Regions from separate parts of the Bradyrhizobium sp. UFLA05-125 genome, predicted to be linked through region 1. Evidence: predicted binding sites of a transcription regulator. Region 1 holds the regulator's gene; each other region holds the start of a gene.

What was found. The regulator LexA, encoded in region 1, represses DNA repair genes until DNA is damaged. The targets are predictions, from matches to a motif close to TGTTCNNNNTGTGTTCNG.
Region 2: the regulator LexA is predicted to act here: its motif matches at 1,742-1,759, upstream of SO156_RS30075 (DNA recombination protein RmuC).
Region 3: the regulator LexA is predicted to act here: its motif matches at 2,015-2,032, upstream of SO156_RS35105 (ImuA family protein).

The regions. Positions count from the first base shown of each region.
Region 1 covers NZ_JBANBJ010000013.1:136,868-141,043, forward strand. Annotated here, with positions in the region: gene SO156_RS15380 (molybdopterin molybdotransferase MoeA) at 1-1,072, shown strand, start outside; gene lexA (transcriptional repressor LexA) at 1,248-1,946, shown strand; gene SO156_RS15390 (hypothetical protein) at 2,115-2,321, shown strand; gene SO156_RS15395 (hypothetical protein) at 2,536-2,973, shown strand; gene SO156_RS15400 (ComEC/Rec2 family competence protein) at 2,982-4,176, opposite strand, start outside.
Region 2 covers NZ_JBANBJ010000044.1:38,652-42,827, forward strand. Annotated here, with positions in the region: gene fmt (methionyl-tRNA formyltransferase) at 20-955, opposite strand; gene def (peptide deformylase) at 1,095-1,619, opposite strand; gene SO156_RS30075 (DNA recombination protein RmuC) at 1,791-2,987, shown strand; partial or broken gene SO156_RS30080 (GIY-YIG nuclease family protein) at 3,076-3,379, shown strand; gene SO156_RS30085 (AmpG family muropeptide MFS transporter) at 3,466-4,176, shown strand, end outside.
Region 3 covers NZ_JBANBJ010000063.1:15,929-20,104, forward strand. Annotated here, with positions in the region: gene SO156_RS35095 (inorganic phosphate transporter) at 1-425, opposite strand, end outside; gene SO156_RS35100 (UdgX family uracil-DNA binding protein) at 534-1,931, opposite strand; gene SO156_RS35105 (ImuA family protein) at 2,100-2,894, shown strand; gene SO156_RS35110 (Y-family DNA polymerase) at 2,785-4,176, shown strand, end outside.

The sequences.
Region 1 (4,176 bases):
GCAGGCGATGTCGGCGATGGATGGCTATGCGGTGCGCGCTGCCGATGCGGCAGAGGTGGGCACAGAGCTCACCGTGATCGGCGAGGTCGCAGCAGGACGACCGTTTGCGGGAACGGTCGGTGCGGGTCAGGCAGTACGGATCTTCACGGGCGGCGTAGTGCCCGATGGCGCGGACGCGGTGGTAATCCAGGAGGACACAGTCGCTGACGGCAGGCGCGTCACGGTCAAGGAGGCCGCGATCGTTGGAAGGCACATCCGTCCCGCCGGCGTCGATTTCCGCGAAGGCGACGTGCTCCTGCGAGAAGGAGCAAGGCTCACCGAACGCGACCTATCACTCGCCGCCGGCATGAACCATCCGCAGCTAGCCGTCCGTCGCCGGCCCAGGATCGCGATTCTCGCGACCGGCGACGAACTCGTGATGCCGGGCTCAACGCCGGGCGCGGGCCAGATCGTCTTTTCCAACGGCTATGCCCTGCACGCGCTGGCGCGGGCCGAGGGCGCCGAAACGGTCGATCTCGGCATTGCCGCCGATACCGTTGCGGCGACCAGCGCCGGCATCCGCCGCGCCCGCGAGAGCGGCGCCGACATCCTGATCACGACCGGCGGGGCCTCAGTCGGCGACCACGACCTGGTGAGGCCGGCGCTTCAGGCCGAAGGTTTCGAGATGGCGTTCTGGAAGATCGCGATGCGGCCGGGCAAGCCGATGATGCACGGCCGTCTCGGCGCGATGCGGGTGATCGGCCTGCCCGGCAATCCGGTCTCGTCCTATGTCTGCGGCTTCCTGTTCATGGTGCCGTTGATTCGCGCGCTTGCTGGCCGCTCTCGCGTTCATCACCGCCGCGAGCGCGCCGTGCTCGGGCGCGACGTCGGGCCCAACGACGTCCGTGAGGATTATCTGCGCGCCCGGCTCGAGGAGCGCGAGGACGGCACGCTCGTGGCCGTTCCCGTCAACCACCAGGACTCCTCACTGCTTGCGAATCTCGCTATGGCACAGGCACTTCTCGTGCGCGCGCCGTTCGCGCCGAAGGCTGAAGCAGGCACGCCTTGCGAGGTGTTGCGGCTGCCCTTGTGAGGGCGATCTGATTCACGTGTAGCGCGAACTTCGCTGCGTTCACCCAAAATTAAGTGGTTGCGGAACACATATCGAACATATAGTGTCCGTTCATGATTTGTTTCGAGCATCTAGCGGCTTCTGCTGAATCTGGCGTCTCGGAATCGAACGACATCAACCGGGGGATTTGGTCGAGATGTTAACGCGCAAACAATACGAGCTTCTGCGGTTCATCAGTGAGCGCCTCAAGGAAAGCGGCGTGCCGCCCTCCTTCGATGAGATGAAGGACGCGCTCGATCTTCGCTCGAAGTCGGGCATCCACCGGCTGATCACTGCGCTGGAAGAGCGCGGCTTCATCCGTCGCCTGCCCAACCGCGCGCGCGCCATTGAGGTCATCAAGCTGCCCGAGCTTCAGGCCGCGGGCGCCGGCCGCCGCGGCTTCACGCCGAGCGTCATCGAAGGCAATCTCGGCAAGGTGCGGGGCGTAAGCGCTCCCGTCGACGACGGCGATCGCCCCGTCGCCGTGCCCGTGATGGGACGGATCGCAGCCGGCACGCCGATCGAGGCATTGCAGACCCGCAGCCACACCATCAGCGTGCCTCCGGACATGCTCGGCTCGGGCGAGCACTACGCGCTCGAAGTGCGCGGCGATTCGATGGTCGACGCCGGCATCCTGGATGGCGACATGGCGCTGATCCAGCGCAACGAGACCGCCGACACCGGCGACATCGTGGTGGCGCTGATCGACGATGAGGAAGCGACGCTCAAGCGCTTCCGCCGTCGCGGCGCGTCAATCGCGTTGGAGCCCGCCAACACCGCCTATGAGGTGCGCATCCTGCCGCCGAACCGGGTGAAGATTCAGGGCAAGCTGATCGGGCTGTACCGGAAGTACTGATTGCCCGCCAGATTGCCGGTTATTGCGCAACGATGCGGGCGGACGGATTGTCCGCTCCGGCAAAATGGTGTTTTCGCTTCCATTGTGATTATCCCCACACCTGCGCGAAGCTAATCCTCGAGCATGGCAGGCGCGAATGCGCTGTGCACGATGCAGAGGACAAAACCCATGCGGCAGATGATTTTGAGCGCAATCTCGGCAGCCTTGATCGCGGAATCGGCATCCGCGAGCGATGCAGCGCAACACCAGCATGGCGCCCGCAAGGCAGAGCACGCGGCAACCAGCGCGCCATTCCGCAAGTCCAACAATGCGATCGCACCTGCGGCGCAGGTGAGATGGCCCTATTCGGGGTACTCCGCTCCTGCCGGCCGCTGATGGAAGCTCGCGTAAGTGAATGGCGTGAACCAAGATAGACTGGCGGCGCGAGGCTTTGTTCCTGGTGTGCCGGGAAAGATAATGTGATCGGGCGACGCGCAGACGGGCCGCAGATTTGCCCACAAAAGCGATACACTCCAAGGCTTCCAACTCTGATAGAGGCCTGCGCCTCCGGGGGGGCGCGGACCTGCTATCTCGCATGAGGAGCACTCCGATGTGTGACTACAGCCTACATGCCGTTGCGACCCGCCCCGCTCAAGTCGGCGAGACGATCGTCACGACAACCTTCCGCGGCACCTCGACGCGTGGATTTGCGTCGGAGCGTGATCTCTCGGTTGCCGTCTGCCTCCTGCCCGGCACCGAGCTCGCCTTCGCCGACAACGTCCGCTACGACAATCGCTGGATCTGGACGCGCACCGTCAATTCCCGCGTCGGCAAGTTCGGTAAGGTCGATCCGCACATTCCCGATCGTCATCATGATGCGATCGAATTCCCCGACGGCAACTACGTACTGGTGACGCAGCTCGTCGAGGGACAGCGTGCCACGGTTCTGCAATTGCCGGTAACGCAGCCGCTCGGCGAGAAGACTGAGCAGCCCGCCGTCGAGCAGCACACCACCACGACGCCTACGACACGCCTGCCGATCGGCTGACGCGTCTTTCAATTCTCGGCCTGCAGGTCGGCCTCCGACGGCGTAGCATCCTTGCTGCGTGGAGTAGCCGGCCGCGGTGCGAGGCTGAGCTCGAAATCACTATCGCCGGCCCCGGCCGGCGACCAGGGGCGGTTTGCGCCCCTTATTTTTACCGTTCGCAGCGTGAAACCGTCGCCCTCGCGCGATAGCGCGAGCGCTCCTTGCGTCTTCAGACGCTCGCGATCCACGACCATCGCCGTGCAATCGGTTGCTGCCGGCTTCGCCGTCACCACCAGCGCGGCGCGGCTGCAATCATCCGCCAGCGCATCGACACGCAGCGAGAGCGCGACCAGGCGACCATCGGCGAGCGGTGTCACGCAGCCGGCCTCGTCGCATGAGACGCCGTCGGCGAGCGACGGATCCGTCGCACTGCGCGGATCGGCATCGGCCGCAAGCCACTCCTTGAGGAGAAAATTGTCCTTGCCGGTTCGGATCAGGTGCAGTTGGCCGTCCCTGCCGCGCACCGCGACGCTGTGGCCGTCGCCTGCGATCAGGATGTCGGGCTGGCGCATATGCAGCGCCCAGCCGATCGCGAGCGCCAACACGACGACACCCGTCCAGCGCAGCGGCGTCCGCAACAGGCCCATCACGACGAGGCCGATGCTGGCGGCAATCAGCGGACCGGCGCCGAAGGCGGTGATGCGTCCGACCGCGCCCGGCAACGCCGCGACCCAGCGCGTCACGACGACCATCCAGTCGATGCCGATCCCCATCAACCACCAGAACACGCCGTCGAGCCCGAACGGCGCTGCGATCAGCCCCAAAAGTCCGGCGGGCATCACCAGCGCCGAGACCACCGGCATCGCCGCGAGATTGGCGAGCACGCCGTAGGGCGTGACGCGGTGGAAATGGAAGGCGGCATAGGGGGTCGTTGCGAGCCCCGCGATCAGCGAGGCCATCAGCAGCATGACGAGTTCGCGGCCCCCCCAGAGCGCGATGCGCGCGGTGGCGGAGTCGTCGGGCGAGGCCAACAGCTTCGGCATGCCGATCTGCACCAGCGCGACAAGACCAAGCGTTGCCGCGAACGACATCTGGAAGCTCGGGTGCACCAGGGCCTCCGGCGCAACAGCGAGCACGATCATCGCGGCAACCGCCAGCGTGCGGAAGGTGATGGCGCGGCGATCGACTATCACCGCGATCAGCACTACCGCTGTCATGAAGAAA
Region 2 (4,176 bases), on a different contig from region 1:
TTCGCGGGGTATGACAGTGTTACGTAAATCGAGCTCCCGCCCTCAACGGTACGCCGCGCAAGAAGTCCGCGGCCTGCATCCGCGCCTTGCCCTCGCGCTGCAGCTCGATGATGCGGATGGCGCCCTCGCCACAGGCGATGGTGAGCTGGTCGTCGAGCACGTCGCCCGGCGCACCCGAGCCTCTTGCAAGCTCACAGCGCAAAATCTTTACGCGCGCATTTTCACTCACCCCGGCGAGCTCGCCCCAGGCGCCGGGAAACGGCGACAGGCCGTGGATGTGGCGCAGCACGTCGCGCGCAGGCTTGGTCCAGTCGATCCGTGCCTCGGCCTTGTCGATCTTGGCGGCGTAGGTGACGCCGTCCTCGCTCTGCTTTTTGAGCTGAAGTCCGCCGCGTTCGAGCGCCGCCATCGCGCGGACCATCAAGTCGGCGCCGAGCCGGGCGAGGCGATCGTGCAGATCGGCTGCGGTCATGGTGTCCGAGATCGCAAGACGCTCGGCCATCGCGACGTCGCCGGTGTCCAGCCCCACGTCCATCTTCATCACCATGACGCCGCTCTCGGCATCACCGGCCATGATCGCCCGGTTGATGGGCGCGGCACCGCGCCAGCGCGGCAGCAGTGAGGCGTGCAGATTGTAGCAGCCGAGCTTTGGTGCATCGAGGATCGCCTGCGGCAGGATCATGCCGTAGGCGACGACGACAGCCGCATCGGCATCGAACGCGCGGAACTCGTCGAGCGCTTCCGGCGTCTTCAAGGTCTTCGGCGTCAACGCGGGAATACCGAGCTTTCGCGCAGCGTCTTCAACCGGTGTCGGCTGCAACTGCAACCCGCGCCGCCCGCCCGGCTTCGGCGCGCGGGTGTAGACGGCCACGATCTCATGGCCATGCGCGACGAGCTCCAGCAGCGTCGGCACGGAGAAATCGGGCGTGCCCATGAAGATGAGGCGGAGAGGCATAGGGCGAGACAATCCTCAAAACGAGCAAGGTACTCGTCATGGCCGGGCTTGTCCCGGCCATCCACGCCCTTCTTGCTCGTAGCGCGAAGAACGTGGATGCCCGGCACAAGGCCGGGCATGACGGCGGAGGATGGTTCGCTCACTCCGCGCGCTTGGCGGCTTTCTCGAACTTCTTGAACACGCGGTCGCGCTTGAGCTTCGACAGGTAGTCGACGAACAGCACGCCGTTGAGATGATCGATCTCGTGCTGGATACAGGTGGCGTAGAGCCCTTCGGCATCCTCCTCGTGCAACTTGCCGTCGAGATCGGTGAAGCGCACGCGCACCTTCGCAGGCCTTTCGACCTCCTCGTAATATTCCGGGATCGAGAGACAGCCCTCCTCGTAGACCGACACTTCCTCGGACGAGGCGACGATCTCCGGATTGATGAAGACGCGCGGCTCTCGCGCGGTCTCGCCGTTCTCGTCGCGCTTGGCGAGATCCATCGTGATCAGACGCAGGGGTTGCGCGATCTGGATCGCCGCTAAGCCAATGCCGGGCGCATCGTACATGGTCTCGAACATGTCGTCGGCAAGCTTGCGGATCTCGGCCGTGACCTTCTCGATCGGCTTGGAGACCAGACGCAACTGCTTGTCGGGCAGGATGATGATTTCTCTTAAGGCCATGGCGGCGATTTAAGCCGCGCGCCGGATGCGGTCAATGTTGCCGGGAACGCCGTTAACGGTTCGCTAACCATAAAAACCAGGCTTTCGTTAACCATAAAAATTCACTGCCGGTTAACCATAAATGTTCCCTCTTCGTTCGCGCCTGCTCGCGAATCGGCTAGAAGGGTTGACATGAACGAGATCATTTTTACCGCTGGCGACTGGCCGGTGCGCACCGTCGACGCCCTGATCGGCTTCGGTGTGCTGGCCCTCATCCTGCTCCTGGTGATTGCCATCGTGATCGCGCGCGGCTCGCGGCGTGGCGCGGAACTCGCCATGGCCCAGACCATCCGGGCCGACGAACTGGAGGAGCGCCTGAGCCAGATGCTGCGCGCCCAGAGCGAGGCGTCGGGCCGCGTCGACGCCATGGCGCAGGCGCTCGCCGGCCGCCAGGCCGAGATGGCACGCGCGGTCAACGAGCGGCTGGATTCGGTCACCCATCGCGTCGGCCAGTCCATGGAGCATACGACACGCAACACCATGGAGAGCCTGCGTGCACTGCACGAGCGGCTCGGCATCATCGACAGCGCGCACAAGAACCTCACCGACCTGACCACGCAGGTGACCACCCTGCGCGACGTCCTCGCCAACAAGCAATCGCGCGGCGCGTTCGGCCAGGCGCGGATGGAGGCGATCGTCCAGGACGGTCTGCCGAAGGGCGCCTACGAGTTCCAGTTCACGCTCTCGACCGGCAAACGGCCGGACTGCGTGGTGTTCCTGCCCGACCAGCGCCCGCTCTGCATCGACGCCAAATTTCCGCTGGAGGCGATGACGGCGCTGCACGACGCACGCACCGATGAGGAGCGCAGGGTCGCCACGCAGCGCCTGCGCGGCGACGTGATGAAGCATGTCAGCGACATCGCCGAAAAATATCTCGTCGCCGGCGAGACCCAGGAGATGGCGCTGATGTTCGTGCCGTCGGAGTCGGTCTATGCCGAGATCCACGACGGCTTCGATGACGTGATCCAGAAGGCCTATCGCGCCCGCGTCGTGCTGGTGTCGCCCTCGCTGCTGATGCTCGCGATCCAGGTCATGCAGCAGATCATGAAGGACGCGCGCATGCGCGACGCCGCCGACCAGATCCGCACCGAGGTGATCAAGCTCGGCGACGATCTCGGCCGCCTGCGCGATCGCGTGCTGAAACTGCAGAAGCATTTTGCCGACGTGAACGAGGACGTGCGCCAGGTACTGATCTCCGCCGACAAGATCGAGAAGCGCGCCGGCCGCATCGAGGAGCTCGACTTCAGCAAAACCGACGCACCGGAAGGCCCGCGCCTGGTCGCCAGCACGCCAGAACTGTTCCCGCGCAAGCTGCAAGCGGGGGAGTGACCATCTTCAAAGATGAAGCAACCTGTCGCCCCAATATCGCTGTCGTCGCCCGGCTTGACCGGGCGACCCAGTATCCCAGAGGCGGCAGATGGGTGCACGCTGTTACTACGTCTACATTCTCGCCAGCAAGATCGGCGGTACACTGTACATTGGCGTGACAAATGATCTGATCCGCCGGGTGGCCGAGCACAAGCTGAAGCTGGTCGAGAGCTTTACGAAAGAATACGCGATCGTGAAGCTGGTTTATTTCGAGCAGTTCGATGATCCCGAGAATGCGATCAAGCGCGAGAAGCGCCTCAAGAAATGGAAGCGCGCGTGGAAGATCGCGCTGATCGAGAAGGACAATCCCCGATTGGAACGATCTTTACCCGGGGATTGCAGGTCCCCCATAACTCCGGTCTCTGGAATACTGGGTCGCCCGGTCAAGCCGGGCGACGACACCTCACTTGTGGCCGCCAGAATCTGCTAACACCCCTCCATGACCGCACCCGACGCGACTTCCGGAACCGCTCCCACGACCGCCGACGCTCCCGCTGCCTCCTGGCGCGAGAGCCTTGCCGTGTATCTGCAGCCGCGGGTGCTGATCGTGCTGTTTCTCGGCTTCTCCTCCGGTCTGCCGCTGGCGCTGTCGGGCTCGACGTTGCTGGTTTGGATGCGGGAATCCGGCGTTGATCTCGGCACCATCGGGCTGTTCGCGCTGGTCGGCACGCCTTACACGCTGAAGTTCCTGTGGGCGCCGCTGGTTGATGCGTTGCATGTGCCGCTGTTCACCCGCGCCTTCGGGCGCCGCCGCGGCTGGCTGCTGTTCTCGCAGCTCCTGCTGATCATCTCGATCCTGCTCCTGGCGCTGACCGATCCTGCGCGCTCGCCGTTCTTCGTCGCACTTGGTGCGCTGCTGGTGGCGACGACCTCCTCGACGCAGGACATCGTGGTCGACGCCTTCCGCGTTGAGAGCCTGCCCGAAAGCGAGCAGGCCGCCGGCATGGCTTCCTATGTCGCAGCCTACCGCATCGGCATGCTGGTCTCGACCGCGGGCGCGCTGTTCATCGTATCCGGCTTCGAAAGCACCGGCATTCCGAAGCCGTCCGCGTGGATGTGGGGCTATGTGGTGATGGCGGCCATGGTGCTGATCGGCACGATCACTGCGCTTCTCGCCACCGAGCCTGCACAATCCGCAAAGGCGGAAGCG
Region 3 (4,176 bases), on a different contig from region 1:
CTGGAGCCGACCTGGAGGATCAATTCCACCGGCAGCAGCGAGACGATGCCGAACGCGACTGCTCCGCTCGAGAGCAGGACGCCGAACAGGTTGAACATGCCGGACCACACCACGGCGATGTGTGCGGGCAGCGAGCGGGTGTAGATGACGGTTGCGACCGCATTGGCGGTGTCGTGAAAGCCGTTCACGAACTCGAAGCCGAGCGCGATCAGCAGCGCGACGAAGAGCATGAGGAAGGGCGCAATGCTCTTGACCTGCGTGCCGGTCGCATCGACGTCGACCCAGATGCTGTAGGCGACGAAGAGCAGCGCGGCCGCGATGATCCCCATGTAGATAATGCCGGTCATCGGATGAAAACCGCGGTCGAGGTCGGGCCCCTTCCGCAACGCAGGCTCGATAGAGCCGGGTAAAGCAAGATCACTCATAAAAAACTCTCCTGTCCCTGTGCTCTGATTTTGCGCGCGGCATATGACAGGCAGTTGAAATGGCGGCAGTTCTCCACCGGTATCTGCTGCGGCGCAGCGTGTCTTATATCACGCTGCCCGTGCTGATTTTTCCCGGAATCCGGCTGCGATCTTCAGATCATCCACAAAGCGCTGATATTCCAGCTCTTTTGCCTTGGGGTCCGGCAGCCGCAGCAGATAGGACGGATGCACGGTCACCAGCGCCTTGCAACCGTCCGGCAGATCGATCAGTCGGCCACGGTTCTTGCCGATCGGGGTGATCTTGCCGAACACGCATTGCGCGGCGGTCGCCCCCATCGCCACGACGAGGCTGGGCCGGAGGGCCGCCAGCTCCCGCTCGTACCATTGCCGGCAGGCTCGGATCTCCGGTGTGTTCGGCTTCTGGTGCAGGCGGATTTTTCCGCGCGGCACGAATTTGAAGTGTTTCACGGCGTTGGTGACATAGACCTTCCTGCGGTCGACGCCGGCCTCTTCCAGCGCGCGGTCGAGCATCTGCCCGGCTGGTCCCACGAAGGGATGACCAGCGATGTCTTCCTTGTCGCCGGGCTGCTCGCCGACCAGCATGATGGTTGCAGATTTCGGGCCTTCACCGAATACGGTCTGGGTTGCATCCTTGTAGAGAGGGCAGGCGCGGCAATGGGCGGCTTCCTCGCGCAGCGTTTCCAGATCATCGGCTGCGGGTTTGCGTGGCATGGCTGCCTCCGGGCGCGAGATGATCCGTCCGCCGGTCCAGCGTTCGGCATCGGTGAGCAGCGGTTCAAGTATCGAGGCTTCCGGGAGGTTCCTGCCGCGCTGTTTGGGCGCTTCCGGTGCGATCGGCCGGTCCAGGTGGAAGTGGCGGCGCCAGGTTTCCTCCAATCGGTTTGGTGCAGGCATCTCCGTCTTGCTGATCCCCGGCGTGAACGAGATGACGTGGCCGTCCCAATGAGCGCAGATGTCGGGTGTGAGGATCGACCAGGGCATGTCGGCATAACGACGCGCGAAGAAAGATGCGGCGAATTCGACGATGTGATGCTCCGGCACGAACCAGGCGGCATAGTGCGCCTTCTGCTCGCGTCCGATCTCGCGGAAACGGATGACATCGCGCATCCGCTGCACGTCGCGATGCACGCTATTTGCCATCGCCATGGCGAGCGCCACATCGGGATCGGTCATCATTGCCAATAGGTCGTGATCGGCCTTCAATCGCCACAGCAAACGATAGAGCAGCGCAAAGCGTTCGCCGTCGCGATTGAGGATCGCGACGCGCGCAAGCTCGATGAAATTGGCCGGCACGCTGAAGGTGCTGTCGATTTCGATCGGTGGAAGGCTCGGCGCCTCGGACAGGCCGGGCGGCATCTGGTCTGTCGTTCGGCCTTGCACGGCCCATGCAACGTCCGCCGGCGGCACATGGTGGAGTGCCAGCGCACGTGCGGCTTTGCGCCAGCCGTCGAAATCAGTCTCATGATTGAGGGTAGTGAGGTACATGGCACTTGAATCCTCTTGATTCCGCTCATGAATCCGCGGGCGCGCCAATTCGATTGACTCCGACGGCGCTGTTAGCTTTATATTAGAACATATCATGAACAAATGAGCCAGCCGATCGTTTGTCTTTCTGACGATCCTGGCGACCATCACGAGAAGGAGCGGCGAGCAATGAGCGGCGCACGTAGAAGCGCGCTTGCGGTCTTGCGCGGCCAGATCGAGCGCATCGAGACGTCGGAGGTTGCGCATCATCGCGATCGCGTGGCGCTTGGCCACCCCCAGGCGGATCAGGCTTTGCAGGGTGGGCTGGCACGCGCCGCGATCCACGAAGTGTTTTGCGAGGGACGCCAGGGCACGGCCGCGACGGGCTTTGTCACTGGTCTCGCCGGCCGCGTGACCGCGCGCCGGCCGCTGCTGTGGGTGCAGCAGGATTTTTCGGAGGTCGAGGCTGGTGCGCTGTCGATGAGCGGGCTTGCCGAGTTCGGTCTCGATCCGCGCCGTGTGGTGATGGTGCGCGCTGCCGATGTCGAGAGCGCGTTGCGGACGTCAGCCGATGCGCTTGCCTGCGACGCGCTGGGCGCCGTCGTGCTCGAGCTCTGGGGCGAGACGAAACAGTTCGATCTCGTGGCAAGCCGCAAGCTGACGCTTGCAGCCCAGGCTTTCGGCGTGACCGGGCTGCTGCTGCGGATGGCTGCAAACCCTCTGCCGTCGACCGCGGAAACCAGATGGATGTTGCGGGCGGCGCATTCGCCGCCTGGACCTGTGTGGAGCGCCTGGGGCGCGCCTTGCTTCGATGCCGAGCTCGTTCGCAATCGTCATGGCCCGGTCGGCCGGTGGATCATGGAATGGAAATGTGATGAGTGCCTGTTCAGTGAATCGTCGGCGTATCCTCAGCCTGTGGCTGCCGCGCCTGCCCATCGATCGCATCAAGCGGGTGCTTTCGGTGAGCAACGTCGCGCTGGGTAAAGACGAGCCGAGTATCGTCGTCGCCAAGGAAAACAACGCGCTTTCGATCTACGCGCTCGATGAAGCGGCCGGGCGCCTCGGCCTGCATATCGGCCAGCCGCTGGCGAATGCCCGCGCGATCTGTCCGGAATTAAAGGTGTTCGACGCCGATCTCGTGGCGGATGCCAAGACGCTCGAGGACATCGCCGACTGGTGCGACCGCTTCACGCCGCTGGTGGCGCTCGATCCCCCACATGGCCTCTTCCTCGACATCACAGGCTGCGCGCATCTGTTCGGCGGCGAGGCCAATCTGTTGCAGACGCTCGTCCGTGCGCTGGTGCGGCAGGGTTTTGCGGTCAGCGCGGCGATCGCCTCGACCTCGGTCTGCGCGCGTACGCTGACGCGGCAGGCACCTGGCACCATCGTTGCCGATGGCGCGGAAGCGGAAGCGATCAACCGCTTCCCGGTCCCGGCGCTCGGTGCGGATGACGCCATCACCACGGGTCTGCGTCGCGCCGGCCTGAAAACCATCGGCGATGTTGCTTCGCGCAGCCCCCACGAGATCACTGCGCGCTTCGGTGCGCGCTTCTCGACGCTGCTTGCGCATGCGTTGGGGCAGGGCGATGCGCCGATCAGCCCGCGAAAACCGCTGCCTGACTACATCGTGGAAAAACGCTTCGCCGATCCGATCGCGACCGACACCATGATCGCGATGACGCTGTCGCGGCTTGCGGATACGCTTGTTACCTCAATGGAGAAGCAAGGCAAGGGCGCGCGGCGGCTGGAGGCTTCCTTCTTCCGCACCGACGGCGCAGTGCGCGCGATCATGGTCGAAACGGGACGTCCGGTGACGCGAAGCGCAGTCGTCGATCGTCTCTTTCGCGAGCGGCTGGATGCGCTCGCCGATCCACTCGATCCCGGTTTCGGCTTCGACATGGTCCGTCTCTCGGCGAGCCGCACCGAGATCGTGGTGCAGGAGCAGCGCGATCTCGATGCGCACGTCCATGATAATGACGAGCTCGGCGCGCTGATCGACCGCATCGCCGCGAGGATCGGCGGCAAGCGCATCGTCGTGCACCTGCCGCAGGATACGCATATCCCGGAATGCGCCGTGCTGGCCGCGCCCGCGCAGCATCATCTCGCTGCTGCCGCGCAGGCTGAATGGCCCGCACGTGTCGCAAGCGAGCCGCCGCTGCGTCCCTTGCGGCTGTTCGATAAGCCGGAACCGATCAAGGTGCCGTTCGCGACCGTGCCGGACGGGCCGCCCCATCAATTTACCTGGCGGCGCGCGCTGCATGCGGTG